2 regions of the Colwellia meonggei genome follow, and region 1 is predicted to be linked to the other one. Evidence: riboswitches for the same ligand, from Rfam matches in the RefSeq annotation. Region 1 holds a riboswitch; the other holds the start of a gene.
What was found. Region 1 has a riboswitch for cyclic di-GMP ahead of AC27E9_RS18120 (DUF3718 domain-containing protein). Riboswitches for the same ligand answer to the same signal wherever they lie in the genome.
Positions count from the first base shown of each region.

Region 1 (14,967 bases):
CAACAAGTGAGTGGCGATAATGTTGCGCGATCTTTTGTTCTATATTCAGGACTAGCCACGGAAGATGCTATTTTAAAAGGGCTAGAATGTGGTGCCGATGACTTTTTAGCTAAACCTATTTCATTGCTTGCCCTGATTAATAAATTGAAACGTTTAATTGAATATCAGGAGAAAATGCATTCATTCGAAAGCGAATTACAGTCGAAAGATCGAGTAATTAATATTTCGATGGCGCAAGCATCAAAATATGGCAGCTGTATGCAGCTGACTTCAAAACTAAACCAATGCTTTACGCTAGAAAAAATAAGAGATGAAGTGTTTTCTTATCTCTATAGCATGAACTTACAAGGCTGTATTGGTTTTTACCCTATCAGTGGTGAAAATTGTTTTTATAGTTCTAAAAATGGTGTTTGTTCGCCGGTCGAAATCGACGTTATGAAGCTGCTAAAAATAAAGCCTCGTTTATATCGATTTGGCGCACGAACTATTTTCAATCATGACTTAGTATCAATTTTAATTTTAAACCTCGAAGATGGCACTATAGATACCGATATTTATATTGATGCACTCGCTTCTGTCATTGAATGTGTAGGTGCCAGAATTGCTTTTATTAGTTATCAAAATTCATTAATAACGGTACAAGACAAAATTCAGCAAGCGGTTATCCAAACAAAAAAAATGTTAGCGATTTCAAAGCACCATCAACAAGAAGTTATGAATGAAATTGTCACTAATATTGGTCAGAGTTTTCACATATTAGATATGAGCTTTGAGCAAGAAGAATACTTAACTGATTTAGTCCATAAAGCATTAAAACGACATACGCAAGATGATATCAATTTCCTTGAAGTTGGGGAGCTACTCGATAGTGCTCTACAAAGTGTTGATGAACTTAAGTCTCTTAATTTGCAGAAAGAGGAAGAGAGTCTTGAGCTTGAAGAAGAGGATGAATTATTTTGATTGCAGCTGAAAACATTAGCTTAGCCAATATTCCGTTTGCCGTATTATGTACTGACTTTGACGGTGTTATTGTTGATTGTAATGCGCAATTGGCCTGTTTGTCGGGTTATAGCGTTGAGCAGTTAATTGGTGAGCCTGTTGAGCTTCTACTTCCTGAAGTACTTGCTAAGCAGCATTTGTCTAATCGCCAGTCGCATGCTCATGGCAGTAATATTGTTACCCACCCTCAGCATATTTTGCTACTTAACCAATCAGAGCAATCAATACCTTGTACTATACGTATTACTAAGCAGGAATATGGTTATGCGGTATTTCTAACTGAGTATTTAGAAGCCGCAAGCTTTAATCATGACCCTTCAACCAAAGATGTAAAACAGGTACTCAGTAGTATTGAAGAGGCGTTTTGGGAATGGAACATTGAAAAGAAGATTATGTTCTATTCGGCGCATATGATGGCAATTTTAGATTACGGCGAAGAAGCATTCACCGGTTCAGCAACATTAGGTAAAGAACTCGTAACGAAAGATGTTTTGAAAAATATATACGCTATGTTTAGTGAACATCTTAATGGACGCACACCTTGCGTAAATATGACGTTTCCTATTAAAACTAAATTTGGCATAACGAAATGGTTATGCATTGTTGGAAAAGTGTTTACGTATAAAGATAATAAACCACATAAAATGTTTGGTTCGGTTAAAGATATTACAGAAAATTATCAGTTAGTTGAACGTCTAAAAGAAAAAAACAATTACCTAGTACTAGCGGAAGAACTGATGCACTCGGGGCATTGGCGATACGATATTTTTTCAGAGGAGTTGTTTTGGTCAACCGGTATTTATCATATTCATGGTCTAGATCCTGGTAGTTATAAACCTGATGTCCACAGTGCTTTAAGCCACTATATTGAAGAGCAACAGCCAATAATTCGAGATAAAATGGCGCAAGCCATAAAGCTAAAACAAGGATTTTATCTCAAAAGTATCATTAAGAATCTTTCCGGACAACAAGTGAAAGTTGAAGTATTAGCGGAGGTAGAAATTGATTATAATGGTGAGGTTACTGGTATTTTTGGTATTTGTCGCGATATCACAAAATCTGAAGAAATCATTGAGAAGCTTAAACTATTAGCACTAGTTAATAACACTATTAAGGTGCCAATTTTCTTTATTGATGAAAATGACAACGTGGTTTATCAAGATCTTTCGCCACAAAATCATGGCGAAAACTCAGTTTTGTTTAATTATATTAATTTTAGTATTACTGATTATATTAGCTATAAACGTATGGCAAAGGCACAAGGCCAGATTAAGAAAAATAGCATTAGTTTTGATAAATATAATTCTGTTTTTGATTTATCTATAACTTATGAGCGGGATGAAGGGGTTTATATTTGGATTGTTGAAGACATCACTGAAAAGTTTCGTAAAGATCAACAACAAATTATTAGTAATAGGCTAGCATTGCTCGGAAATACATTTGGTAATGTTTCTCACGATATCAATAATGTTTTAGGTGTAGCTCTCGGGGCAACTGAAATGTTGGAGCTTAGGTTTAATCAAGGGGAGCGAGATATTCATGGCTATATTGAACGAGTTAAAAATGCCATAGATAAAGGTAAAAGTGTCACCGAGCGTTTGTTAGCCTTTACGCGTAAACCTACAGTAAAAGTTATTGAATTCGACCCGATGAAAGAAATTACAGAAAACCAATATTTATTTAAACAATTATTGTTACCCACAATTGATTTTACTTTAGACATTAGCAAAGTTAACTGCGCAATAAAATTCCCTCAGGGGGAGTTTATTAACATTCTATTGAATTTAGTGCTTAATTCGCAAGATGCAATTCAAGAGCAAGGCCTGATTGGTAAAATTCATATTTCCGCGAATTTATTATCGGAGAATCGTTTAGAAATTCATGTTCAAGATAGTGGTATAGGTATCGAGCAAGAAAATATTTCAAAAATATTTGACCCTTTTTACAGCAGTAAATCTGTTAACAAAGGTAATGGTATTGGCTTAGCTAATGTGTACAGCACCATATATAAACACAATGGTCAGATACAAGTTGAAGGTAAGGGAGAGCTTGGTGGTGCGCATTTCACTTTAGTATTTAAATGTAATGGTGCTCCACATTTAAGTTTAGTGGGAGCGGAGCATAAAGCTAAGTTACATATGCCAGGTAAGCGAGCGCTGATCCTCGATGACGAAGAAAGTATTGCTGAATTTATTTCTATTTACCTTGAAAGTGAAGGGGTTTTTGCTAGCCATGTTACAGATAAAGCCATGCTTTTGAAAAAATTAGCGAGTGACGAAAAGTTTGATATTTTTATTACTGACATGATTTTACCAGATGTTTCAGGCAGGGAAGCAGTGGATCTTGTTAAAGCAAAGTTTCCAGATATTAGTATTTATTCCATTAGTGGTTATATAGCAGAAGAAGACAATCAATGGCCATACCCAGTATTACGCAAACCATTTAATTCAAAAGAGCTTTGTAACTTTTTAGTTGAGCAGTATTAGCTGCTTTATATGCCGATTTAAATAAGGCACCGATGAGGTTTTACATACTGAATTGCAATTTATTTCGTTCTTTCTCAATGAAAATAGGCCATTTAATCAATTAAGCCATTTATCCCTCGAATTTTTTTGTTAAGCTGCGTGCTCTTTTATAAAAATAATAATATCTTTGGAGAACAATGTGGTTGAGCCGAGCTTTATTGAAGTATGGATAGGAACGGTTAACGGTTATTTATGGGGCAGTATTTTAATTTATCTGCTCAGTGCCTGTGGTATCTGGTTTACCATTCGACTAAAAGGGCTACAAATTCGTCGTTTTTTCCATATGTTCAGCATCTTGAAATCTAGTCGAAAAAGCTCAAGCCAAGGTATTTCTTCATTTCAGGCGCTTTGTACGTCGTTAGCCGCCCGTGTTGGCACGGGGAATTTGATGGGCGTTGCAGTCGCCATATCATTAGGTGGTGCGGGTGCTGTATTCTGGATGTGGTTAATTGCTTTGGTTGGCATGGCCACTGCATTTGCCGAAAGCGCTTTAGGTCAACTTTATAAAGAGCGTGACAGTAATGGCAATTTTCGTGGTGGCCCAGCCTATTATATGAGCAAGGGTTTAAATAATAAAAAATTGGCAGTAACGTTTTCATTGTGTTTATTTTTTGGTTATGGCTTTGTCTTCAGCGCAGTACAAGCTAACTCAATTACTGACGCTTTTAATGGCTCATACGGTTTTAATCCACTTTATACCGGCATAGTTATTACCCTAGCGGCAGGTTTTATTGTTTTTGGCGGCTTAAAAAACATTGCTCGATTTGCAGAATTGACCGTGCCTTTTATGGGCCTACTTTATTTACTTGTTTGTATCAGCGTAATTTTTCTTAATATTGAAAAAATTCCAGCGGTTATTAGTAATATTTTTGCCTCAGCTTTTGGTTTAAAAGAAGCTGGTAGTGGCTTAGTAGGTGCTGCGATAGTACAAGGTGTTAAGCGAGGCTTATATTCGAATGAGGCAGGTATGGGCAGCTCACCTAATGCTGCGGCTGCGGCTGAGCCTTTCCCTCCGCACCCAGTATCACAGGGTTATATTCAAATGTTAGCGGTATTTTTTGATACCATTGTTATTTGTTCATGCACGGCAATATTGATTTTATTATTCAAGGATACTGGTAGTGAAGCACAAGGAATTCAGCTGACGCAACAAGCGTTAGCCTATCAAGTGGGATCATGGGGAAGTGATTTTATTACTATTGCAATTTTGTTGTTTGCATTCACTTCTATCGTTGCTAATTTTGCTTACGCTGATAATAATCTGAAATATTTGAATATGGATAATTTGCTGGGGCGGTGGTTTTTACGTATTGGCTTTTTATTAATGTTAGTGTTTGGCTCTGTTGCTACTTTGCCGGAAGTAATCGCCTTAGCAGATTTATCAACTGGATTAATGACAATTTTTAATGTTACTGCACTATTTTTACTTTCAAAAGTCGTTATTACTATTGCTAAAGATTATCATCAACAACATGATAATGGCGAATTACCGCGCTACCAGCCAGATAATGCCGAACAACAACGCTTTAATTTGACTAAAGGTATTTGGAATAATAAGTAGTGTTATTTTAATACCAACAAGTGTTAACAAAGCTGCTATAATCCGCGCCTTAATATTTTGGGGCGCGTTTTTATAACTGCGCTATTGATGATGAAAAGATGGTGATGTGATGAGTGTGGATGCAATAGGTTTATCGACTAATTTATTAAAGGCGGTAAAAGCATGTGGTTATAAAACCCTAACGCCAATTCAGCAACAAGCTATTCCCATGATCCGTACCGGTGTTGATATTTTAGCGAGTGCACAAACCGGTACAGGTAAAACAGCAGCTTTTTCATTACCAATATTAGATATATTGGCACGCAAGGTAAAACCTGATGTAGAAGGTTTTGATACTACCACAACGGTTAAAGCCTTGATTTTAACGCCAACTAGAGAGCTTGCAGCACAAGTTTCTGATAACATCAAAGCCTATAGTGAATTCTTACCTTTACGAAGTGGTGCGGTGTTTGGTGGTGCTAATATGCCACCACAAACCAAAATGTTAAAAAATGGTGTTGATGTGTTAGTGGCAACGCCAGGTCGATTAATAGAGCATCTTGAGCAAAGAAACCTCGATTTATCACAAGTACAATTCTTAGTGCTTGATGAGGCTGATCGTATGTTAGATATGGGCTTTTACAACGATATTGAACGTATTTCTGCGATGATTAAAGCAAAACATCAAACACTGATGTTTTCTGCAACATTTTCCAATAAAGTTAAAACGCTAGCGAAGAAAATTTTAAAAACACCTAAAACGATTGAAGTTGCACGTCAAAACTCAACATCAGGTAAAGTTAAGCAGTCAGTTTATTGGGTGTCAGAAACGCGTAAAGCAGAATTATTATCTGAGCTTATTGGCGTTAATAATTGGCGACAAGTGTTGGTATTTGCCGGTACTAAAGAAAGTGCTAATGTATTAGCAAAAGAACTAAAACTTGACGGTATAAAGGCGGCATTGTGCCATGGTGATAAAACCCAAGGGGCGCGTAACAAAGCACTGGAGCAGTTTGTTGATGGCACCGTACGCGTACTTGTCGCCACTGATGTTGCAGCGCGCGGACTTGATATAGCTGATTTACCGTATGTGGTTAACTTCCACTTACCATTTTTAGCAGAAGACTATGTGCATCGTATTGGCCGAACAGGTCGAGCAGGCAAGTCTGGTACGGCAATTTCTTTAGTGAGTCCAAAAGATGAGCAGTTTTTAGATAACATTGAGGCATTAATTGGACGTAAGTTTGAGCGTATTATTGTTCCTGGTTATGAGTTAGATAGAGCTTTACCATCGCAATACGATGCCAAAGAAGATGCGCCATTAAAGAAGAGTCGATATAAGGCAACGCAAGAGAAAAACCAGATGCTAGCGCGTAAAAAGGCCAATGCTACGCCAGCAGCGAAACGTCGTGCTAAAGCTAAAAAGCAACAAAATAAAAGCGCTCCTAAAAAACGCCGTTAATAAAACATATTATAAATTTTATTTTGATATTGCTTCATGCACAACGATGATCATTTTATAGAAGTACCATTTGAACATAGGCACCAGTGCTGGTTTTGCGAAGAGCCAGCCGGAGCCCATTTTACTTTCCCTCATCAATACCATCTTATTTTTGATTGTAGTCATCCAACACTGACATTACCCAGCTGCGACGAATGCAATAGTGCGGCTTTGCGAGCAAAAGTAAATACTATTTGGCAAGTAAAACAATTTGTTAAAAAATACCTTATTAAAAAGTATAAAAAAGATTTAGCCATAGGGCTTAATTGGACACAACAAGAGTTAGCAAACTCTGGCTTTGAAGAAGGTTGTTTTGCTGGTTTTCAAAAAAGTGCCTGGTTTATGTATGAAGTGGCAAAGCAACGGGTTAACTCAAAGGGGTGGCCACTAATACTAAACGGTATGGAGCTAGAACAAGAAGATACTGTTGTCAGCTTTTTATTTGATGGTGTGTATTACCCGAGTGTTGAACAGGCTATTGAGCACTATTGTGACAACTTTACTTTAGATAGGTTGTTTTTTCGTCAGTTGCTGGCAAAGCTTGGCACAGAACAGTTCTCTTTAGCGGTAAGAATTTGCCGCATGCATATTATTTCAACACCTGATGAAAAACGTCAGGTGTTGAAGGAAGTTACATAATATATTGGACGTTAACTGGTTTTCTGAGAAACAACACTAAGTTTTCTTGGCATATTCATTTTTTGCGAATAAAGCGCGGTATCAGCTCGCTGAAAAAAACTGTCAGCAGAATCAGCTCTGTTCATAAAGGCTAAGCCAAGGCTACTGGTAACGTTATATTTAGTTAATAGCGTATCATTTTCCATAGTTTGATAAATTCGATGCTCAATGGCAGCTAACGACTGTTCGCAAGCATCTTCAACAATTACGGCAAATTCGTCACCGCCAAAGCGGAATATGCTGTCAGTACCCCTAACACTTTGTCGGAGTGCATTAGCAAAATGCTCTAAAACATGATCACCAACTATGTGACCAAACGAATCATTAATTGCCTTAAATTTATTTAGATCACACAAGATTAAGCCAACACGAGTATGTCGACGATTTGCCTGTGCCATAGTGCGCTGTAGTTGTTTGTCAAAACTTCGACGGTTACCTAATCCTGTTAATGCATCTTGCATGGCTAATTGCATTGCTTGATGATAACGAATAGCATTATTCAGTGGATTGACAAGTAACTGATGAAGCTCTGTTAGTATTTTGAAATTCGTGATACTTACAGGACTGTTAACGGAGTAACTTAATAAACCAATAAACTTTCCATTAAGCTTAAGTTCAAACTGTCGCTCTGCTTTAGCTTGTCTACTGCCTCTTGCTGTTGCACAAATTTCGTTGTACTTAAAATAAACTCCAGTAAAATCAAGGTATTTTGATACTTCTGTCGCAAAGATATCAATCAAGCCCTTGACGTCCAATGTGGTTTGTAACTGCTCAAGCAAGGCAAGGTTTCGTTCACTATTTTTGTCGTTATGTTGAAATAACGTGAAAGCGTTAAACTTTGAATTTGGATGATTAACAATATTTACTGTGCGCATATAATGTACCGTTCATTTGGGGGCTGTAACTTCATTTTTATTAAAGCAATAAATATACCTATTTTTTACTGTTGTTTAATTATTGTAAAAATATCAGCCTGAATGTAAATGAAGTGTTTTGACCTTCGGGTTTTAACCTCTTAATAAAGGAAATTGTTTTGCGTACCTAGACGTTTTATTTTCGTAAAAATTACATGCTCTCTTTTTGGTACCATATTAGTGAAGTTATCCGTAAAAATTTTAAATTATCTTAGACAAACAGCCATTTAGGGGGCTAAACTTAGACTAGTTGCTTGTTTCTCAATGCAGCATTGCCGTTTCTCATTTCGTAAGGATTACATGTGACAGGTCATTTAGAATTACTGGCAATACTAACTAGTGCCGTATTAATTGTTTGGTTATTTCGTCGTTTACAACTGCCGGCTATTTTAGCTTACCTAGTTGCGGGAGTATTAGTGGGCGAGCATGGTTTGGCATTGGCACAGGAACATGTTGATTACGAACACTTTGCTGAATTAGGTATTGTGTTTTTATTGTTTACGCTTGGGCTTGAGTTCTCGTTGCCTAAGTTGATGGCAATGCGGCACCTAGTGGTAACTGTTGGCAGTTTGCAGGTAAGCATTTCATTAGTGTTGTTTATGGTCGTCTCAATGTTGTTTGGCGAGAGTTTTGCCGCGTCATTAACTATTGGTGGTATTTTAGCGCTATCTTCAACCGCAATTGTTATTAGGCAATTAAGTGAAAGTGGTGGCATGAAGAAAAAGTCCGGGCAGTTATCTGTTGCTGTTTTACTTTTCCAAGATGTTGCAGTTGTCCCGTTGTTAATTATTATACCTTTACTGGCGCAAGGCGGAGATTCATCGTTTATCTTGGCACTGCTATTTGCCTTAGTAAAAGGCGTTTTTGTAGTCTCATTATTGCTTTTTGCTGGTAAGTGGATATTGCCGCGATTGTTTAACATGGTTGCGCAAGTAAGAACCGATGAGTTATTTGTTTTAACGACCCTATTAGTCACGCTGGTGGCTTCAGCATTAACCCAGTGGTTCGGCTTATCAATGGCATTAGGTGCCTTCTTAGCGGGTATGATGCTTGGCGAAAGCCAATACAAGCACCAATTAGAAGCTGATATTAGGCCTTATCGTGACATACTGCTTGGCTTGTTTTTTGTGACTGTCGGTATGAAGTTAGATATTAACGTTGTTTTTTCTTCACCATTTACCATTATTTTATTATTAGTTTGCTTTATGGCGGTAAAAACTGTCGTGATTAGCATATTAGCAATACGGGCGGGTGAGTCACCTAAAGATGCTTGGGCCTCAGGTATTATGCTGGCGCAAATGGGCGAATTTGGCTTTGTATTGATTGCCTTAGCAAGCCAAGTAGAAATTCTTCCTGATAAAACGGCTTCTATTTTATTAGGAACGGGTGTATTAAGTATGGCAATAACGCCTTATATGGTTGCTCACGCCCGTAGTTGGGCATTGTGGTTTAGTCGTGAAAAGCAAATTGATACTGAACCTTTAGAACAACTGCCAAAAAGCACAAACCTAAATGAGCATGTGATTATTTGTGGCTTTGGGCGCATTGGTCAAACAGTTAGTCGATTTTTAAAGCAAGAGTCAATAGACTTCGTTGCTATCGATATTGACCCATTAAGAGCCACAAAAGCACGTGAGGCGGGTGAGAATGTTTTATTTGGTTCTTCTCGTCAAGCTGAGTTATTACATGCTGCACAATTATCTAAGGCTAAATTAGTTGTGATTGCATTTGGTGAAGATAAGCAATCGATTGATGTTATTCAAAGAGTTCGCTCTTTAGCGCCAGAGGTGCCTATTTTGGTGAGAACACGTAACGATGATCAGCTTGATGAGTTACATGCTGCTGGCGCAAATGAAGTTGTGCCTGAAAGCTTGGAAGGGAGTCTGATGTTGGTATCTCAGGTGCTTTCTTTAACAGGTGTACCTTTTTCAAAAATTGTCCGTCGTGTGCAAAAAGAGCGTAAAAATCATTACAACCACTTGCATGGGTTCTTCCAGGGTGAACATACTGATATGAGCCCTGATGCGATTGACCGTATTGAATTCGCTCACGCAATTATTTTAACTAATAATTCCTATGCTAACGGTCACTCTATTGAGTCGCTAAAACTGCATGAACGTCGCGTTGTTGTTGTGGCATTAAGACGTGATGATATTGAAACGGAAGATCCGACACCTGAAACCATTTTAAAGCCTCAAGATACCTTGATTGTGCGTGGCAAACCTCGCCGTGTTGAAAGGGCAGAGCGATTTGTACAGGAAGGGCCTTAGCAAATAGGCTGGCATTTATATCGCGGTTTAAAAATATTAGCAGCAAAGTAAGCGCTTGATAATTAGTGCATGCTTTGCTGTTGCTTAAACTATTACCAGTATTGCTGTGAAAATTTATAAGTTAAGAAATTCGCGAATTTTATTTTCTTGCTCTAACGCATCATTAAAGCCTAAATTAATTAATTCTTTACAATAATTTTTATCGAATAATAAATAACTGACTAAACTCGATTCTGCGTCATTAGTAATACCAACACTGCGCAGTAATAGTCTGATAGATAGTGGCAATCTATCAAAATAATTAACCGCAATGGCATTAAAGTCATGACTTGGATTAATTAGCAAAGACTCTATATTTTTTAATCCTACGGTTTCTTGTTTTAAATGTTCGGGTATTAATGACAAAGTGTGGTTGACACGCTCCATACGCTCAATATCACTTTGTAAAGTATCAGAGAAAATCGTATCTAGTAGGTGACCTGCAATAGTTGCCGTTGTTGGAGGGTGAGGGTTGTTTTCTTGTGCGTGCATTGGCTCTTTCGGCTGTTCAACACCAACAATGAATATTTTTTCTGCGCCTAAATGTATTGCTGGACTTAATGGTGAAAGCTGATGAATAGATCCGTCGCCCAAATGATCATGTTTAACCTTAGCTGAAGGAAACACTAAAGGAATAGCAGCGGAGGCCATTAAATGCTGGCTGTTCAATTGGGTTGGCTCACCTCGACGCTTTGCTCTAAACCAAGGCGATATAGATTCCAACGATTGAAAAAAACTAATGGAGTCACCGCTGGTATAACTTGAAGCTGTTACAGAAACCGCTGATAAATATCCACGCCTAATATTGGTATCAATGCGACTAAAATCTATCACCATGTTTAGTAAATCGAGTAATGGCGCATTATTCAATAAACTTCGAGCTCGTTTATTTGCATAGTCTGCTTGAAAGCTGCCAAGCAAGCCTGCTGATAAATGGCTAAATACACGTATAGCATCACTATGGTAAATACGTCCAGGATCGAGGTTTTTCCAAACCCATTCGAGTTTCTTAACGCCTAATTGAAAGCATGAGGCATAACAGGCTAAAGCGGTTGAATTAATTGCGCCGGCAGATGTGCCACAAATAATAGGGAAGGGAATACCATGATTTCTTGGGATAAACTTGGCAATTGCCGATAATACACCAACTTGATAAGCCGCACGAGCGCCACCTCCAGTTAAAACGAGTGCATTGTTGCTATTAATATAACTGCGTTTATGTGGCATTTAGACAACCAAAACTATAACTATTTTATAAAGATTTTAATCCGTTTTTTAGCAGGTAGCTAGTTGAAATTAAAGATTTAAATATTATTTAATCGGAAAAGAAAAAAAGGCCAGCATATGCTGGCCTTTTTAAAGACATAAGAATTATTAACTAGTAAAACATCGAACTTACAATAAGTATTAACGCCTACTGGAAAATAAATTTCTAGCTGCTTACACGTTTGTTAGCAGCGTCGATTAATGGTTGCGATCCATTTTGAATAAGTGCCAAGTTAGCTGAAACAGTTTTCTTTGGTAATTTACTAATCATCAAAGAACCAGTTTTTACTGAACCTTTAGTAGCAGCGAATTCTAACAAGTTTTTACCATTACACTGGATACCCGCGAAGATATTACGAATTTTTAATTTATTCGTCTTTAAAAATGAACGCATACGTTTCTTGTCGTCGGCGGCAACATACTCACATACATTTTGTGCAATGTCGGCGGCTTGCGCTTTCGGCGCAGATATAATAGACGTCATCGTTAAAGCAGTAACGGTAGTAACTAGTAATAATTTTTTCATTTTAATAACCTTTTATAATACAAATAGAGTTAGTAAAAGAAAAAACCACAGGATGTACCTAATAACTCGGTAACTCCGCTGTCATAGATAAATACAGAATTATACTTACCCTTAGACCGGTGGTTTTGCGTAACACGTTTTCGCGTGTCTTGCCTTTTCTTTGTCAATTTCAGTATTACCAAATCTTGAATTAAATGCAACTGCTTTGTTGCATTTTGTTTTCCATAGTTAAAGGTTTTTATATTTAATTCTTTTAAAACAATCAATTATTTTGATTTTAGGAATGAGTGTAATTTAGAGGGGTTTACAGTTTTAGGACAAATACCTACATATTGTAAGAAATTAACCACAAAAAAAGGGGCTAATGCCCCCTAATTTAATCGTTTTTTGTTAACTATTTGTTATTACGTTTAAAAAGTCATCTCAGGAATATCACCGTCAACAACCAATTTACCTTCGGTTAATGAAATGATTTCTTCTACCGATACACCTGGAGCACGCTCTAATAAATAGAATTTACCATTTTTAATTTCAATAAAAGCTAAGTCAGTTAATACTTTTTTTATGCAACCTTTACCCGTTAACGGTAGTGTACAGTTACTGAGTAGTTTTGAAACGCCATGTTTTGATGCGTGAGTCATGGTCACGATAATGTTATCGGCACCAGCAACTAAATCCATTGCTCCGCCCATACCTTTAATTAGCTTGCCTGGGATCATGTACGAGGCAATGTTGCCGTTAACGTCCACTTCAAAAGCGCCTAAAACGGTTAAATCAACATGACCACCGCGGATCATGGCAAAAGATTCTGCTGAATCAAAAATTGATGCACCCGTTGCCATAGTTACCGTTTGTTTACCTGCATTAATTAAGTCAGCGTCAATTTCTGCTTCGGTAGGGAATTGCCCCATACCTAATAGACCATTTTCCGACTGCAGCATCACTTCCATTCCCTCAGGTACGTAGTTGGCCACTAATGTTGGAATGCCTATGCCTAAATTAACGTAGTAACCGTCTTGTAACTCTTGCGCAACGCGTTGTGCTAGTTGTTCTCTTGATAAAGCCATAAATTACTCCTTACTAACACTTATAATTATGTATCGCTGCGAACAGTACGTTGTTCAATGCGTTTTTCAAATGAACCCAATATTAAACGGTTAACGTAAATACCTGGTGTATGAATGTGATCTGGGTCTAACTCACCAGGTTCAACAATTTCTTCTACTTCTACTACAGTAATTTTACCCGCCGCTGCTGCCATAGGATTGAAGTTACGAGCAGTTTTTCTAAACACTAAGTTGCCGTAGCGATCTGCTTTCCAAGCTTTAACAATGGCAAAGTCGCCTTTAATAGCAGGTTCTAAAATGTAATGCCTACCGTCAAATTCTCGCTCTTCTTTGCCCTCTGCAACAGGAGTACCGTAACCTGTCGCCGTGTAGAATGCAGGAATACCGGCTCCGCCGGCACGCATTTTTTCGGCTAGTGTTCCTTGAGGCGTTAATTCCACTTCAAGTTCGCCATTCATCATTTGACGTTCAAATTCAGCATTTTCGCCAACATATGAGGCGACAATTTTTTTGATTTGACGATCAGGAAGTAAAATACCTAAGCCAAAGTCGTCGACACCGCAGTTATTTGAAACCACAGTTAAACCTTTGGTGCCTTTACGTTTAATTTCACTAATTAAATTTTCTGGAATACCACATAAGCCAAAACCACCGGCAATTACGGTCATATTATCTTCAAGACCTGCCATAGCTTCTTCATAGCTTGACACTACCTTGTCAAATCCTGCCATTGTTTGTTCCTCATTAATAAATTTTTGTCGTTATTTTTAATCTTTACATTTAAATACAACCAGCTTATTTAGCTCGGTATGCAGTTGACACTTTTGATACAGGTGCTTTGCCTAATTTGTCACTAATGTACCAACCTGCTGCTAATAGTTTGTCAAAATCGATACCAGTATCAATATTCAAGCCGTTAAGCATGTATAAAACATCTTCGGTTGCGACATTGCCTGAAGCGCCCTTAGCATATGGACATCCGCCTAAGCCTGCAATAGCACTATCGACTACCATGACACCGGCTTGCAAAGCGCTGTAAATGTTAGTTAACGCCTGACCATAAGTATCGTGAAAGTGCACAGCGAGCTTTGCCATTGGCACACGGGCACTAACAGCCTGTATCATTTTAGTTACGGTTGCTGGCGTGCCAACACCTATGGTGTCGCCAAGCGATATTTCATAACAGCCCATCTGGTATAGTTTTTCTGCAACCATTGCTACTTGTTCAGGTTCTATAAAACCGTCATAAGGACAGCCAACAACACAAGAAACATATCCTCGTACCGGAATGTTAGCGGCTTTGGCAGCAGCCATTATCGGTTCAAAACGTTGCAAGCTTTCTTCTATAGAGCAGTTGATGTTCTTTTGGCTAAACGCTTCTGATGCGGCGCCAAATATCGCCACTTCACTGGCATTAACCGCCATTGCTGCCTCAAAACCTTTCATATTGGGAGTTAGGGCTGCGTAAGTGACGTTTTCTTTGCGCTTGATACCATTGAATACATCGGTAGAAGTCGCCATTTGCGGCACCCATTTAGGTGAAACAAAACTACCACTTTCGATATAGCTAACACCGGCATCTGATAACATTTCAATCAACGCTATTTTATCTTTAGCACTGATTTGTAGTTTTTCATTCTGT
Region 1 covers NZ_BAAJLZ010000011.1:51,844-66,810, forward strand. The annotation lists gene AC27E9_RS18080 (response regulator) at 1-960, shown strand, start outside; gene AC27E9_RS18085 (PAS domain-containing sensor histidine kinase) at 957-3,485, shown strand; gene AC27E9_RS18090 (alanine/glycine:cation symporter family protein) at 3,664-5,085, shown strand; gene AC27E9_RS18095 (DEAD/DEAH box helicase) at 5,195-6,526, shown strand; gene AC27E9_RS18100 (hypothetical protein) at 6,563-7,204, shown strand; gene AC27E9_RS18105 (GGDEF domain-containing protein) at 7,216-8,118, opposite strand; gene AC27E9_RS18110 (cation:proton antiporter domain-containing protein) at 8,460-10,427, shown strand; gene AC27E9_RS18115 (patatin-like phospholipase family protein) at 10,542-11,693, opposite strand; gene AC27E9_RS18120 (DUF3718 domain-containing protein) at 11,899-12,258, opposite strand; cyclic di-GMP riboswitch class I at 12,324-12,422, opposite strand; gene AC27E9_RS18125 (3-oxoacid CoA-transferase subunit B) at 12,669-13,325, opposite strand; gene AC27E9_RS18130 (CoA transferase subunit A) at 13,352-14,056, opposite strand; gene AC27E9_RS18135 (hydroxymethylglutaryl-CoA lyase) at 14,121-14,967, opposite strand, start outside.

Region 2 (14,967 bases), on a different contig from region 1:
ACGCTTGGCTAGTGATTTATTCCAACTTTATAAAAGTGCGATGCCTAATAGTGAAGGTGAATCTTTATCTCACTTATTAGCACTGCAAGGTGATCACACCACTCCTGCGTCTTTGCAACGTTCTGCCGGTTTAAAGCAATTTTTATCAAAAAACCAAAAGGTTATTGCTATTGATAGTATCGTAGCGCATTGGTCAAAGCAGCAGGCATATCAAAAAGTGCAAGGCTTATTACGGCGCAAAAGAATTGACTTAATTTGGGCAGCAAATGACGCTATGGCCCACGGAGCTAAGCAAGCTGTAGATGAAGCAAACCTTGATTATAAGGTGTTAATAGGCGGTATTAATTGGGACATTGACGAGCCAAAGCATACTATTGATATTTCTTACGGCGGTCATGTTACGTTAGGTGCTTATGCTTTGGTTATGTTGCGTGATATTGATGAAGGTTTGTTAACTAATGAACAGCGCCACCAACTGCTTGATATTTTTCAATCTAGTAAACAAGACTATTATTTAGCTTTTAAGCAATTGCTGATGTTAAACAAGTTGTCACAATATAATTTTGCGATGTTCAGCCAAAGACAAAACAGTAGCAGTGCTTTTTCTGTTGAAAACTTAATTAAAACCATAAAATAAAAAACGGTTAGTGCAAAATGCCACTAACCGCTTAAAGAATACTTTTTCAGAAGTATTTTAGATTGTCGTTATTTAGCAAATAGTGACATAACATCAGCTATTGCAAGCATTGATTTCTCACCGGTAATTCGGTTTTTCACTTCAATTTCTTGATTATCTAAATTACGTTCACCAATAATTAATAATAGTGGTGTACCAACTAGTTCGTGATCAGCAAACATTACACCCGGACGCTCTTTGCGGTCATCAAAAATTACTTCAATGCCAGCGGCTTGTAATTGCTCATATAAGCCTTCCGCTGTTTCTTTTACACGCGCAGATTTAGCCATATTCATAGGAACAATTGCGACTTGATATGGGGCAAGTGCTTCAGGCCACTTTATACCGTATTTATCGTGGTTTTGCTCAATAGCTGCCGCAACAATGCGAGAAACACCGATACCGTAACAACCCATAGTTAAAATTTGGTTTTTACCTGCTTCTGTTAGTACGCCACAATTCATCGCTTGCGCGTATTTTTCACCTAATTGGAAAATATGACCAACTTCGATACCGCGTTTAATCACTATATTACCTGAACCACATGGGCTTGGGTCGCCTTCAACAACATTTCGTAAATCAGAAATGGTGTAGTTGGTTACATCACGATCCCAGTTAACACCGGTAAGGTGTACGTCGTCTTTATTTGCGCCACAAACAAAATCTGCTAAATGTGCAGCGCTGCGATCAACTACCACGTCAATATTTAAATCGACAGGGCCTATCGAGCCAGCGTTACAACCTACAGACGCCAAAATTTCTTCATCACTAGCAAAAGTTAGTGGTGAGGCAATTTGTGGCAAGTTTTCTGTTTTAATTTCATTTAACTGATGATCACCACGTAACACTAACGCAATGATTGGACTTGCATCCTCATCTGCTGCGATACCTTTAACGAGTAAAGTTTTTACCGTAGTTTCAGCTTTTACTTTTAAAAAATTAGCAACATCTTCTATGCTACGTACATTAGGTGTCGCAATATCTGCTATGGTTTGTGAAGCTTCAGGGCGAGCACCTGTTGGTGCAAGTGCTTCAGCTTTTTCGATGTTGGCAGCAAAATCGCTGGCATCACTAAAAGCAATATCATCTTCACCAGAGTCAGCTAGTACGTGGAATTCATGCGATGCATCGCCACCAATAGAACCAGTATCTGCAATAACAGGGCGGTAATCTAAGCCTAAACGATCAAATATACGGCAGTATGCATCAAACATGATCTGATAAGTTTCTGCTAAACACTCCTGACCTAAATGGAAAGAATAAGCGTCTTTCATTAGGAATTCACGGCCGCGCATAACACCAAATCGAGGACGAATTTCATCACGGAACTTAGTTTGGATTTGGAACATGCTTAATGGTAGCTGTTTGTAACTACTGATTTCGTTACTGACAAGCTTGGTGATAACTTCTTCATGTGTTGGACCCAAAACAAACGGGCGTTTGTGGCGATCATTTAAACGCAATAATTCTGGACCGTAATCATCCCAACGACCAGACTCTTCCCATAAATCTGCCGGTTGTACCATCGGCATCAATACTTCTAATGCGCCAGCTCGTTCCATTTCTTCGCGAACAATATTTTCAACTTTACGTAATACTTTTAAGCCCGTGGGTAACCAAGTATATAAGCCTGATGCGACATTACGTACTAAACCAGCACGTAACATTAATTGATGACTGATAACTTCAGCGCTAGCAGGGGTTTCTTTCAAAGTTGAAAGTAAGTATTGACTGGTACGCATTGAGAAAAAATTCCTAGTGAGCGAATAATAAGTAAGAGCCGTATTCTAACAGGGCAATTTCATGCAACAAAGGTTTAAATTGCCCAATTGTGAAAAACATTTATAAAATTGTTGGTTTACAAAATTAATATTGGTTTATTGTATTTAACACCTGCTGGTTTTCTGACATACCGCCTATGGTTATTAGTTTGCCATTAAGTTCTAATAAACCTCGGTGGTCCATTGTGGCGTTTCTGCTGTTAGTAATATGCCATGTTGCGGTGTCGACGTTATAGTGCCAAATTTCATTACTTGGTGCTGCGGGCTTGCCATTGTATCCGATGCCATTGTAGTTATATGGGTTATTACTGCCGCCAATAAAAACAATTTTTTTGCTATTTTCCTTAGCGTTAATCACACCTTTTGCGGCCATACGATAGCGAGATTCACCTGTTGGGTGGTCAACCTTAAACCAAGATATTTTAGCAATGTTTTTAGGGTTTATCTCGCCACGGTAACAAGCACTTTCAGCAGCATAACTGCGGCGCTTATTAAGATGAACGTCGACTCTGACACCATCACAAATGAGTAGTGTGCTATTAACGATACCGCCGGCGTGGCCAAATACTGCTTTACCTGGAAAAGGCGACGCCTGTTGCCATTGATTAGTTTTAGTATCATATACTTGCACTAAATTTACATTACCGTCATTGTGCCAGCCACTTACTAAATAAATATAACGACCTTGGTATGGTAAAGCGATGCTGTCATCGACAGGAACAGGCATAGGAGCAAGTTGTTGGTAGCTATCTGATAATACATGATAGGCGTAAACATCAGGTACAGAGACCTCACTATGATCTTTGGCAACAGTGTAACCACCGAAAACATATGCGGTTTCATTAATGGCTGTGGCGACACTTGCTAACCTACCTATTAGTCCATTTACTGGTTGTGCAATAGGTACTGGAGATTTAATCAGCCAAGTATTATGTGCTACATCATAAACGTATGTGTTGTTGTGAACATCTTGATAACTTTTGCCATTGGTTAGCCCTGAGAAAGAGATAAGATATTCTTCATTATCTATTCTAACTTGTGCAACGGCGTTGTTGCTGACCGGTTCTGATAATTTGTTATATCGCTTATCAGTCTTTGCAGCTGAATTTGACGTTATAGATACAAAACACAGACTGATTAATAAGAATGAGATAAAATAGTTAGGCATAACACACCCAAGCAAAGTTGTGAAAATAGTCGCTTATGCTAGCACGAATATTCGTGTGTTTTTCTTGTTTTTAAGTGCTATATGCTTTTATTTTTATGATCTTAGCTGCTATCAATGCTGAGATAAGGTAAAGTCCAAAGCTCTAGTTTTTAACTAGTGTTTTATGCTGTAACCAAGGTTTATAAGACATAACTTAAACTGTTTGGTCTTGAGCATGACGGTGAAAAATAAATGGGTTAGATAAGGATAATAATAATGAGTATTTCAGTCATTACTGCCAATTATCATGATGAGCAACAAGCAAATGATGTATTAACTTGTTTGTCAGCCTATGCGCTTGATCCTATGGGCGGTGGAGAAGCGTTATCTGAATATGTTCAAAATAATTTGATTACACAATTACAGCAGCAAGCAAATGTCTTTAGTGTTTTGTGCTATGTTGACGGTAAAGTTGCGGCATTGGCAAATTGCGTGGAAGGCTTTTCAACGTTTAGTGCAAAACCATTAATTAACTTTCATGACATTGTGGTGTTAGAGCTATACAGAGGTAGAGGTTTAAGCCAATATTTATTTGATTATGTTGAAGCTATAGCCAAAGACAAGGGCTGTTGTAAGCTAACGCTGGAAGTACTTGAAGGGAATACAGTTGCTAAGAAAGCTTATGAAAAAGTTGGTTTTGCAGGCTACGAGCTGGATCCTGAAATGGGGCAGGCAGTATTCTGGCAAAAACAACTTTAAAACCTAAACTATTGAACTCGATATGCATTATTTACTATTAACTGCTATTGCAATATTTTTTTGGAGTAGTTTGGCGCTACTGGTTGCCGAGCTTAGTCACATACCGCCTTTTCTTCTTTTAGCTAGCTGCTTATTAGTTGGTGGCAGTTTATCTATTTTTCAGTATAAAAAGTGGCAATTTAGCCCTACATTACTATTGGTTGGAGTTGGCGGTATATTTGGTTACCATTTTTTGCTGTTTATGGCGTTACGTTTGGCACCACCTGTCGCGGCAAACTTACTTAATTATTTATGGCCACTATTCATTTTGTTATTTACTCCATTGTTCTTTAAGGATATAAGTTTAACGAAACGGCAAGTATTGGGTACTTTGGTATCATTAATTGGTGCTGGTCTAATTGTCGCAGCCAATGGTTTGGATTTCTCATCTGAGCATCTACTTGGTTATAGTTTAGCATTCATGGCTGCAGTTACATGGGCATGCTATTCGTTGTTATCTAAAAAATTAATTATTAAATACACTGAATTTGGCTCTGCAACAGTCGGACTGTTTTGTTTACTTTCTGGTGTATTAGCAGCACTTGCTCATATTATAGCTGAAGAAATACCTACTATTAGTAGTTCTGATTTAGGCTTAATTTTTTTATTAGGGGTAGGGCCAATGGGGTTATCTTTTTATTGTTGGGATGCCGCAGTCAAAAAAGGTGATCCGCGGGTGATTGCAACAATGTCATACTTTACACCCCTGTTATCAACTCTACTGTTAATACTATTTAGTGAATCACTTTTTAGTCAGCAAGTTTTTACCGCAATGCTGCTTATTGTTGCAGGTGCAATTATTGCCAATTTAAGAATACGTCAAGGTAATGGAGTTGATAGTATTTAAGCATTAGTAAGCCAACTTATAGCGAATACTAAAAGGAGATTGGTTTACGCTTTGAACGTGCCGGCATTTCAGTAGTTTGTTCTTTTTCTATGGCACTTTGTTTTACTTTTTTCTTTGTTTGCTTCTTTTTAGTCGCTTTTACCTTCGATACAAGTGGTTGTATTGATGGCTCCGGTTTTGTTAGGTCTTCAACAAAGTTAACCTGAAAAATTTCGCCATTAAATTCAATAATGTCTTCATGGTAAATCTTTTTACGTTTTTGAAATTCAACTTCATTATTAACAGCTACATAGCCTTCACTGATGACAATTTTGGCTTCGCCACCACCACCAACCATATTTGCTATTTTAAGTAGTTTACATAATTCAATGGGTTGTACAGAAATATTAATTAAAGGAATGTCGTCAATCATGAAAAGTCTTTAAAGCAAAATTTAAAAAATAATTATAACTGAGTTACTAACTAATGTCCTCCGCTGATACTTATTACACTTTAGTTAAAGCACAGTAAATCTAGCTTTAACTATTTGTATTGTAGTAAAAATAGTCACATTACAAAAATTAACCTTGTGTAACAATAATGTCTCTGTATAATGCGCCTCGGCAGAAACGGCAAGATACTTGAAAAGGTATTACGCAAAACTACCGGTCTACGGGTATTACCTATGACAGCGGGGTTTCCAATGCGATTTAGTATCGATAGTTCGTTTCACAGTTTTTACTTTATTGATATTAAGGCACACCATGAAAAACATCATATTAGCTATTTCATTTGTATTATTAACTTCTACTTACTCGTCAAATGTACAAGCCCAAAATGTAGCTAAAACTCTATGTGAATACGTTTCTGTTGATGATAAATCACGTTTTCGTTCATTTCTAAAGTCTAATAAATTAAAAATTCGTAAAGTATTCGACGGTGTTCAATGTAACGGCCAAAATTTAGTTGCATTTGCTAGTCAGAAAAACGCAATTAAAACGGGCACTTTAATGTTAGGTAAATTACCAAAAGCGAAAGTTGAAGGTATTTTAGCAACGATCACATCTCCTGAATTAACAGCAGCTGCACAGAAGCGCATTAATGGCTAATCGTTAAAATATAATATTTTGATCAAGCGAGCATAGGCTCGCTTTTTTATTGCCTAGAATTCTCTTGTAATGTATTTACAAGGTATGGAATTGATAACAGTGAGCAAAGCTTCGTAAATGGTGTATCGAATAGAGAATTACCCTTTGTGGTTTTTGCAGTTGTTTAGTTTTGGCAAAAGCTTAAAGGCTTAACAATACTCGTGGTGGACGATACTGGACTTGAATCAGTGACTTGGCGCAGATTATAAAGAGTAGTAGGTGCTTTATAAAGAAAAGCTAAAAGGTTCAAAAAAAAGGTTTTGAGGATTTAAAAATAGTGGTGGACGATACTGGGCTTGAACCAGTGACCCCCGCCTTGTAAGGGCGGTGCTCTCCCAACTGAGCTAATCGTCCATTTTGGTTTTAATTCTTTATGGCAAAGAATGGTGGACGATACTGGGCTTGAACCAGTGACCCCCGCCTTGTAAGGGCGGTGCTCTCCCAACTGAGCTAATCGTCCATTTTGGTTTTAATTCTTTATGGTAAAGAATGGTGGACGATACTGGGCTTGAACCAGTGACCCCCGCCTTGTAAGGGCGGTGCTCTCCCAACTGAGCTAATCGTCCATATAAGAAAATAACTTATACAAACAGAGATATGGTGGACGATACTGGGCTTGAACCAGTGACCCCCGCCTTGTAAGGGCGGTGCTCTCCCAACTGAGCTAATCGTCCGTCTCTGTGGGGGCGTATTATAGGGAGAACGAAAAAGCTGTCAACAAAAACTCGGTACTTTTTTGCTATTTTTTTAACTATTTAGTTCAACCGCTTCAATTTCCATCATAGTGATGGATTTGTGAACTTTTTTAGCCGACTAAGCGTTATTTGAAATGAATTAAGCCAACGAGTAGGTGTATTTCATATCTTTGCCTGATAAAATGCAGCCAACTTTATTAACCATAATTTTTGTTTTTATTGCTTTCTTGGGCAATTAAACATCTTAGTTGAGATTTTTATGACTTTAACAACTCGTTTTGCTCCTAGTCCAACAGGGTATTTGCATGTTGGTGGCGCACGTACTGCTTTATACAGTTGGTTATATGCCCAAAAAAATGGCGGTAACTTTATTCTTCGTATTGAAGACACTGATTTAGAACGTTCAACTCAAGCCTCTGTTGATGCCATAATGGATGGTATGAATTGGTTAAACCTTGAATGGACACATGGCCCTTATTTTCAAACACAACGTTTTGACCGTTATAAAGAAGTTATTGCAGAGCTTTTAGCATCTGGTAATGCTTATCGTTGTTATAGCACCGCAGAAGAAGTTGAAGCGATGCGTGAAGAAGCGAAAGCCAAAGGTGAAATTGAAAAGTACAACGGCTTATGGCGTGACCGTACAGATCACCCCGCAGATAGGGCTTTTGTTATTCGATTTAAAAACCCATTAGACGGTGATGTTGTCATTAATGACATCGTTAAAGGTGATATTACAATTAGTAATAGCCAACTTGACGACTTAATTATTGCTCGCTCAGACGGTACGCCAACCTACAACTTAACGGTTGTTGTTGATGATTTAGACATGAAGATTAGTCACGTAGTACGTGGTGATGATCATATTAGTAATACTCCGAAACAAATTAATATTCTAAAAGCGTTAGGTGCAACAATTCCTGCATACGCACATATTCCAATGATTTTGGGCGATGACGGCAAACGTTTATCAAAACGTCATGGTGCGGTAAGTGTTATGCAATATCGCGATGACGGTTACTTACCAGAGGCATTATTAAACTACTTAGTACGTTTAGGTTGGTCTCATGGCGATCAAGAGATTTTCTCTCGTGAAGAGATGATAGAGCTTTTTGATTTAACCGGCTGTAACCGTGCTCCTTCAGCGTTTAATACTGATAAGCTTATTTGGGTTAATCAGCATTACATGAAAACACTAGCGCCAAGTTATGTAGCTTCTCATCTAGAGTGGCATATGGCTGAGCAAGGCATTAACGTTGAGAGCGGCCCTGCGCTTGAAGAAATTGTTAAAGTGCAAGCTGATCGCGTAAAAACATTGAAAGAAATGGCGCAAATCAGTCGTTATTTTTATGAAGATTTTACCGAATTAGATGCCACAGCAGTTAAAAAGCATTTACGCCCAGTGGTTAAAGAGCCGTTACAAGTGGTAAAAAGTAAACTTGCTGCACTAACTGAATGGTCGCCGGAGCTTATTCACGCAGCAATTAATGATACCGCTACAGAGCTAGAAGTTGGTATGGGGAAAGTTGGCATGCCACTTCGCGTAGCAGCAACTGGTGGCGGCAACTCGCCTTCACTTGATATTACGTTAGCTTTATTAGACCAACAAAAGGTGCTTGATAGAATTGACCAAGCATTGGTTGTTGTAGAAGCGCGTATTACTAATAGCTAGTACTTGTAATTTGCTATCAAAAAAGCCAGCTGAACAGCTGGCTTTTTTATATTCAGAATAAATAGTATAACGCGGTCACAATTATGTGAATGAGCGTATATATTCAGAACGAATACTATAAAGCAGCCACATATGCCACTTTATACTGTTCTATACTCTGTCTTTTATTATTCGTTATTAAAACTTAGTGGTATCAGTAAATAAACCAACTTTTAAATCAGTTGCCGTGTAAATAACGCGACCATCAACTGAAACAGTGCCATCTGCAATACCCATAAATAATTTACGTTTGATAACACGCTTAAGGGTAATTTTGTAAGTTACTTTTTTTGCTGTTGGTAAAATTTGTCCAGTAAACTTCACTTCACCCACACCTAATGCGCGGCCGTGACCTGGACCGCCAGACCATGCTAAATAGAAGCCAGTTAATTGCCACATTGCATCTAAACCAAGACAACCTGGCATGACAGGATCACCTTTGAAATGACAATCGAAAAACCAAAGGTCAGGGGTAATATCTAACTCGGCAATAATTTCACCTTTACCATGCTCGCCACCGTCATCGTTAATGCTAATAATTCTGTCCATCATTAACATATTGTCTGATGGTAATTGGCTGTTACCAGCACCGAACATTTCACCTGTACCCGCTTTAACTAGGTCTTCTTTTGTGAACGAATTTTTTTGTTCCATGGGATCACTTACATCTATTGAGAATTTGAAAGGCGTTACTTTAGCGAACACTTGTACGCTAAACAACTCCGAACAGTTAAATAAATTGAGTTTTTACTTAACTTCTGTATTAAAATTTGCCAGAATCGGTTATGCGTAACCAGTCCGGTTGTGTGCAATGTGATAGGTAAGATATTGATGAACATAAAAAAGAAAGCATTAACAAATGCTGAAAAGCAAAAGCGTTACCGTGAGCGCCAAAAAGATCGTGGCAAAAAGGAAATGCGAGGTTATTTGTCACCAGAAGCACAAAAATGCTACGAATTAATTGCTGAACAAACAAAATGGAATGACAGCATTATTTTAAGTAATGCTGTGCGATTAACTTATGCCGCCTATAAAAATGGTCAAATTGGCTTATTAAATAGTTGGTTAAATAAGAATGAGTTATAACCTCTGCTTAATATTTGTTTAATAACTGACTGAATTAAAGAAAAAGCGGTAATTTAGATTGTGTTAATGACTGATTCGCTATATTCTTTTTGTCTAATATTTTGCTGTTTCTTAAGAAATTCTAAGGTAATTTTACGTTGATAAATGTTTTGTTAGTTGATGATCACGAGTTGGTTCGTACTGGAATACGAAAAATCCTAGACGAAGTAAAAGGACTTAAGGTTATTGGTGAAGCCAAAACGGGCGAAGAAGCTGTGCAGTTTTGTCGAAAAACTGAGCCTAATGTTGTGCTAATGGATATGAATATGCCAGGCATTGGTGGTTTAGAAGCAACGAAGAAAATTATTCGTTATGCGCCTGACGTTAAAGTTATCGTGTTAACAGTTTATTGTGAAGATCCTATTCCTACCAAAGTTATGCAAATTGGTGCTGCAGGTTACTTAACTAAAGGTGCAGGCCCAGATGAAATGATTAATGCTATTCGTGCAGTAAATAGTGGCCAGCGTTATATTACGCCAGAAATCGCTCAGCAAATGGCATTAAGCCAATTTAAAACGGCAGAAGAAAACCCATTTAACAGTTTGTCAGAGCGTGAATTACAAATCATGTTAATGATCACACGTGGTGAAAAAGTGCCTGATATTTCAGAGCAGCTTGTTTTAAGTACTAAAACCATTAACAGTTATCGTTACCGTATGTTTGAAAAGCTCAATGTTGGTAATGATGTTGAGCTAACGCATTTAGCTATCCGTCATGGTATGTTGAAAACTGAAGCATTGTAGTTTTGTCTGAAGAATCATTATCAAATGAAGATATTACGTTTGATCATAAAGCTTTCCTCGCAGTCGTTTCCGAACAAGCAGGGGTGTATCGTATGTACGATATCACCCAAACAGTTATTTATGTTGGCAAAGCTAAGCACCTTAAGAAACGTCTCGCCAGTTATTTTCGTAAAGATGTTGGAAGTAACAAAACTCGCGCATTAGTCAAACAAATTGCCGCCATCGATGTCACAGTTACCCATACTGAAGGTGAAGCGCTGATCCTCGAAAATAATTATATTAAGAAGTACCAACCTAAATATAATATTTTACTGCGTGATGACAAATCCTATCCTTATTTATTAATTACTAATCACAAGCACCCCAAGCTTGGTTTGCACCGTGGTGGTAAAAAAATTAAAGGCGAATACTTTGGCCCATACCCAACAGTTGGCGCGGTTTGGGAAAGTTTACGTTTAATGCAAAAGTTATTTCCTTTGCGGCAATGTGAAGACAGTTATTATCGTGCGCGCAGTCGACCTTGTTTACAATTTCAATTAGGACGTTGTTCTGCGCCGTGTGTTGATAAGATTTCTCAGCAAGATTATCAACAACAAGTTCAGCTCGCGAAAATGTTTTTAAAAGGCAAGAGCTCAACGGTAATTGAACACCTCGTCGCAAAAATGGAAACTGCGAGTCAAGAGCTGCAGTTTGAGCATGCAGCAAAATACCGTGATCAAATAGCTACCTTAAGAAAAGTTCAGCAACAGCAGTTTGTCAGTGGCTCAGCAGCAGAAATGGACGTGATTGGCTTGTTTCGTCATAAATCACAGGCCTGTATACATTTATTATTTGTTCGTGAGCAAAAAATATTGGGGAGCAAAAGTTATTTTCCTACAGTTCCTGTTGATACCAGTGACGCAGAGATAATTGCAGCATTTATTAGTCAACACTATATAGGTAATGAGCTCAACTCTGGTGCTATTCCTAAAGAAATAGTTTTAACAACAGCGATTGAGCACCAGCAAGATATTATTCAGGTAATAAGTGCCCAAGCAGAGCACGAGGTAAAAATATCACACAATGTTCGTACAGAACGTTCACAGTATTTGAAATTGGCTTGTACCAACGCAGAAACTGCGTTGATGACTAGAAACGCTCATAAAGAGTCGATGCAAGCACGGTTTTCTGCGTTGAATGAAGTATTTGAATTACCAAATGGTATTTCGCGAATTGAGTGTTTTGATATTAGTCATACCATGGGGCAACAAACCGTCGCCTCTAATGTGGTGTTTAATCAGGAAGGGCCATTAAAAAGCGATTACCGGCGCTATAATGTTCATGGTATAACCCCAGGTGATGACTATGCAGCAATGGCCTTTGCGTTAGATAAGCGTTATAGCAAGGTTAATAGCGAAGAAAAAATGCCAGATATTATTTTTATTGATGGCGGAAAAGGGCAACTGGCAAAAGCAGAAGCTTTTTTTAGTAATATTGAACAAGTAAAAACACCTCTTTTGGTTGGTGTTGCTAAAGGGGAGTCAAGAAAGCCTGGTTTAGAAACCTTAATTTTGGCGGGTAGCCATCAGCTAATTTCATTACCCGCCACTTCGCCCGCTTTACATTTAGTACAACATATTCGTGATGAATCACATCGTTTTGCGATAACAGGTCATAGAGCAAAACGTCAAAAAGCCAGTAAAAAATCAACATTGGAAGCAATACCTGGTATTGGTGCTAAAAAACGGCAAGCACTTTTACAGTACTTAGGTGGCCTGCAAGAAGTTTTAAAAGCTGATAAAGCAACCCTTGAAAAAGTGCCAGGTATAAGTAAGTTACTAGCAGAAAATATTTATGATGCCTTGCATGACAATTAACAAGCAATCTGTGTAAAATGGGCTTTAGCGTCAATTACTCTCGATTTGAACTTATTCGATCAGATAACTATAAGAATAGATATTAGAATTACTATGTGGACAATCCCCAATCAAATAACATTATTTAGAATTATATTAATCCCAGTTTTTATTGTGGTTTTTTATTTGCCGGTATCATGGAATCATTTTGGCGCCTTCGCCGTATTTTGGTTTGCTGCGATAAGCGATGCATTAGATGGCTATTTAGCACGAAAGTTAAATCAGTCTTCAGCATTTGGCGCATTTATTGATCCTGTCGCCGATAAACTTATGGTTGTTGCTGCTTTAGTTATATTGATTCAAGATTTGCAGGTATGGTGGATTTCAGTATCAGCTATACTGATGATTGCGCGAGAAATTTTTATTAGTGCGCTACGAGAGTTTATGTCGTCACGTGGTAAGCGAGACGAAATCGCTGTTTCTCAATTAGGTAAATATAAAACGGCAGCACAAATGCTCGGCATTATGGGATTAATTTGGTATCCCACTTATGATATTCCATTAATATTATTTGAATTCCCTCATGAAATTTTAATTTTTGCTGCATATAGCTTCTATGCTATTGCGACTGTGCTGACTTTTTGGTCAATGGTTATTTACTTTAAAGCAGCATGGCCGGAATTAACTAAGTAATATTTGACTAAATAGGTGTAAAGAGGGGAGTTTTAGTTAAAAAAACACCAGATTAGTCGCTTTTTGAGCAGTCGAAATAAAATTGAAATTAAATGGTTGACTCATGAATTTTTCAATGTAGAATGCGTTTCCAGTTGATAGGGAGTCAACAGATGAAGCGGCTGTAGCTCAGCTGGTAGAGCATCACGTTGCCAACGTGAATGTCACGAGTTCGAGTCTCGTCAGCCGCTCCAAATTCTCTTTTAGAGAAGATTCTAAGGAATACTACCTTACTCGTAGATGATGAAAATGGCGGGTTGGCAGAATGGCTATGCAGCGGATTGCAAATCCGTGGACCTCGGTTCGACTCCGGGACCCGCCTCCATTTTGCCCGGGTGGTGGAATTGGTAGACACAAGGGATTTAAAATCCCTCGCCTAACAGCGTGCCGGTTCAAGTCCGGCCCCGGGTACCATTTCATCATTACTGTAGGGTTGTTAATACGCATTGGCATGTGTATAGAATGAAAGTTAAATTATGAAGCGGCTGTAGCTCAGCTGGTAGAGCATCACGTTGCCAACGTGAATGTCACGAGTTCGAGTCTCGTCAGCCGCTCCAAAATCTAACTATTATGCATTTAGTAAATATAAATTTGCTAAATTATGAAGCGGCTGTAGCTCAGCTGGTAGAGCATCACGTTGCCAACGTGAATGTCACGAGTTCGAGTCTCGTCAGCCGCTCCAAATCAAGATGAATTGCTTCATCTGAGTAGGGTACCAATCTCTACGTTAAAAAATACTTCTCGTTGCCCGGGTGGTGGAATTGGTAGACACAAGGGATTTAAAATCCCTCGCCTAACAGCGTGCCGGTTCAAGTCCGGCCCCGGGTACCATTACTGTTAAATCAGTAGCTGTATTTAATAACTCTTCCAAGCGGCTGTAGCTCAGCTGGTAGAGCATCACGTTGCCAACGTGAATGTCACGAGTTCGAGTCTCGTCAGCCGCTCCATTAGTGTTATTTAAAAGAAAAAGTAGCTTCCAAGGTTACTATAAAAATACTTCTCGTTGCCCGGGTGGTGGAATTGGTAGACACAAGGGATTTAAAATCCCTCGCCTAACAGCGTGCCGGTTCAAGTCCGGCCCCGGGTACCATTTTATAAAATGAAGTATTGAAAAATTATAAAGCTCTTCGAAGCGGCTGTAGCTCAGCTGGTAGAGCATCACGTTGCCAACGTGAATGTCACGAGTTCGAGTCTCGTCAGCCGCTCCAATCTATTTATTATCTTGTTAATTACTTCCCATATTTTTAGCTTAAATTTCTGCTATTTTCACATACATTTTCATTACACTTTAGTTGCTCGTCTTATCTGAAAGTCACGTATAATAACGTTTGTGTAAATTATTCCTCATTTGAATGACACTATTATAAAAATTTAATTTCCTGACAAATTACCGAGAACAAAGAATGATATTTAGACGATCAACTCTTGCAGCAACTATTGCACTTTCCGCCTTCAATTCACACTCAGCATCTTTTCAGTTAAATGAAACAAGTGCCTCCGGCTTGGGCAGAGCCTTTGCTGGTGATGCTGTTATTGCCGATGATGCTGCCATTTTAGCACGTAACCCTGCTGCGATGGCGTTATTTGATAAAGCCGCATTTTCAGTTGCTGCAACCTATGTTGATCCTGGTGTTGATATTAAAGGCGTTGACGCACCTGATATGCTTGGCGCTGATTATGATATTAGTAAACTCGATCAAGATGGTGTTGTACCAGCTGCGATTATTCCGGCAATGTATTTTATTAACCC
Region 2 covers NZ_BAAJLZ010000005.1:55,947-70,913, forward strand. The annotation lists gene AC27E9_RS13075 (ABC transporter substrate-binding protein) at 1-637, shown strand, start outside; gene AC27E9_RS13080 (proline--tRNA ligase) at 706-2,418, opposite strand; gene AC27E9_RS13085 (Kelch repeat-containing protein) at 2,543-3,625, opposite strand; gene AC27E9_RS13090 (GNAT family N-acetyltransferase) at 3,881-4,363, shown strand; gene AC27E9_RS13095 (DMT family transporter) at 4,386-5,249, shown strand; gene AC27E9_RS13100 (RNA-binding S4 domain-containing protein) at 5,278-5,661, opposite strand; cyclic di-GMP riboswitch class I at 5,850-5,933, shown strand; gene AC27E9_RS13105 (DUF3718 domain-containing protein) at 5,993-6,337, shown strand; tRNA gene AC27E9_RS13110 (tRNA-Val) at 6,655-6,730, opposite strand; tRNA gene AC27E9_RS13115 (tRNA-Val) at 6,761-6,836, opposite strand; tRNA gene AC27E9_RS13120 (tRNA-Val) at 6,867-6,942, opposite strand; tRNA gene AC27E9_RS13125 (tRNA-Val) at 6,975-7,050, opposite strand; gene gltX (glutamate--tRNA ligase) at 7,331-8,743, shown strand; gene fabA (bifunctional 3-hydroxydecanoyl-ACP dehydratase/trans-2-decenoyl-ACP isomerase) at 8,921-9,436, opposite strand; gene AC27E9_RS13140 (anticodon-binding domain-containing protein) at 9,614-9,868, shown strand; gene uvrY (UvrY/SirA/GacA family response regulator transcription factor) at 10,006-10,650, shown strand; gene uvrC (excinuclease ABC subunit UvrC) at 10,653-12,506, shown strand; gene pgsA (CDP-diacylglycerol--glycerol-3-phosphate 3-phosphatidyltransferase) at 12,600-13,178, shown strand; tRNA gene AC27E9_RS13160 (tRNA-Gly) at 13,336-13,411, shown strand; tRNA gene AC27E9_RS13165 (tRNA-Cys) at 13,469-13,542, shown strand; tRNA gene AC27E9_RS13170 (tRNA-Leu) at 13,547-13,631, shown strand; tRNA gene AC27E9_RS13175 (tRNA-Gly) at 13,699-13,774, shown strand; tRNA gene AC27E9_RS13180 (tRNA-Gly) at 13,824-13,899, shown strand; tRNA gene AC27E9_RS13185 (tRNA-Leu) at 13,964-14,048, shown strand; tRNA gene AC27E9_RS13190 (tRNA-Gly) at 14,089-14,164, shown strand; tRNA gene AC27E9_RS13195 (tRNA-Leu) at 14,223-14,307, shown strand; tRNA gene AC27E9_RS13200 (tRNA-Gly) at 14,350-14,425, shown strand; gene AC27E9_RS13205 (outer membrane protein transport protein) at 14,621-14,967, shown strand, end outside.
Region 2: linked by a shared signal. The riboswitch ahead of AC27E9_RS13105 (DUF3718 domain-containing protein) and the one ahead of AC27E9_RS18120 (DUF3718 domain-containing protein) in region 1 are both predicted to bind cyclic di-GMP.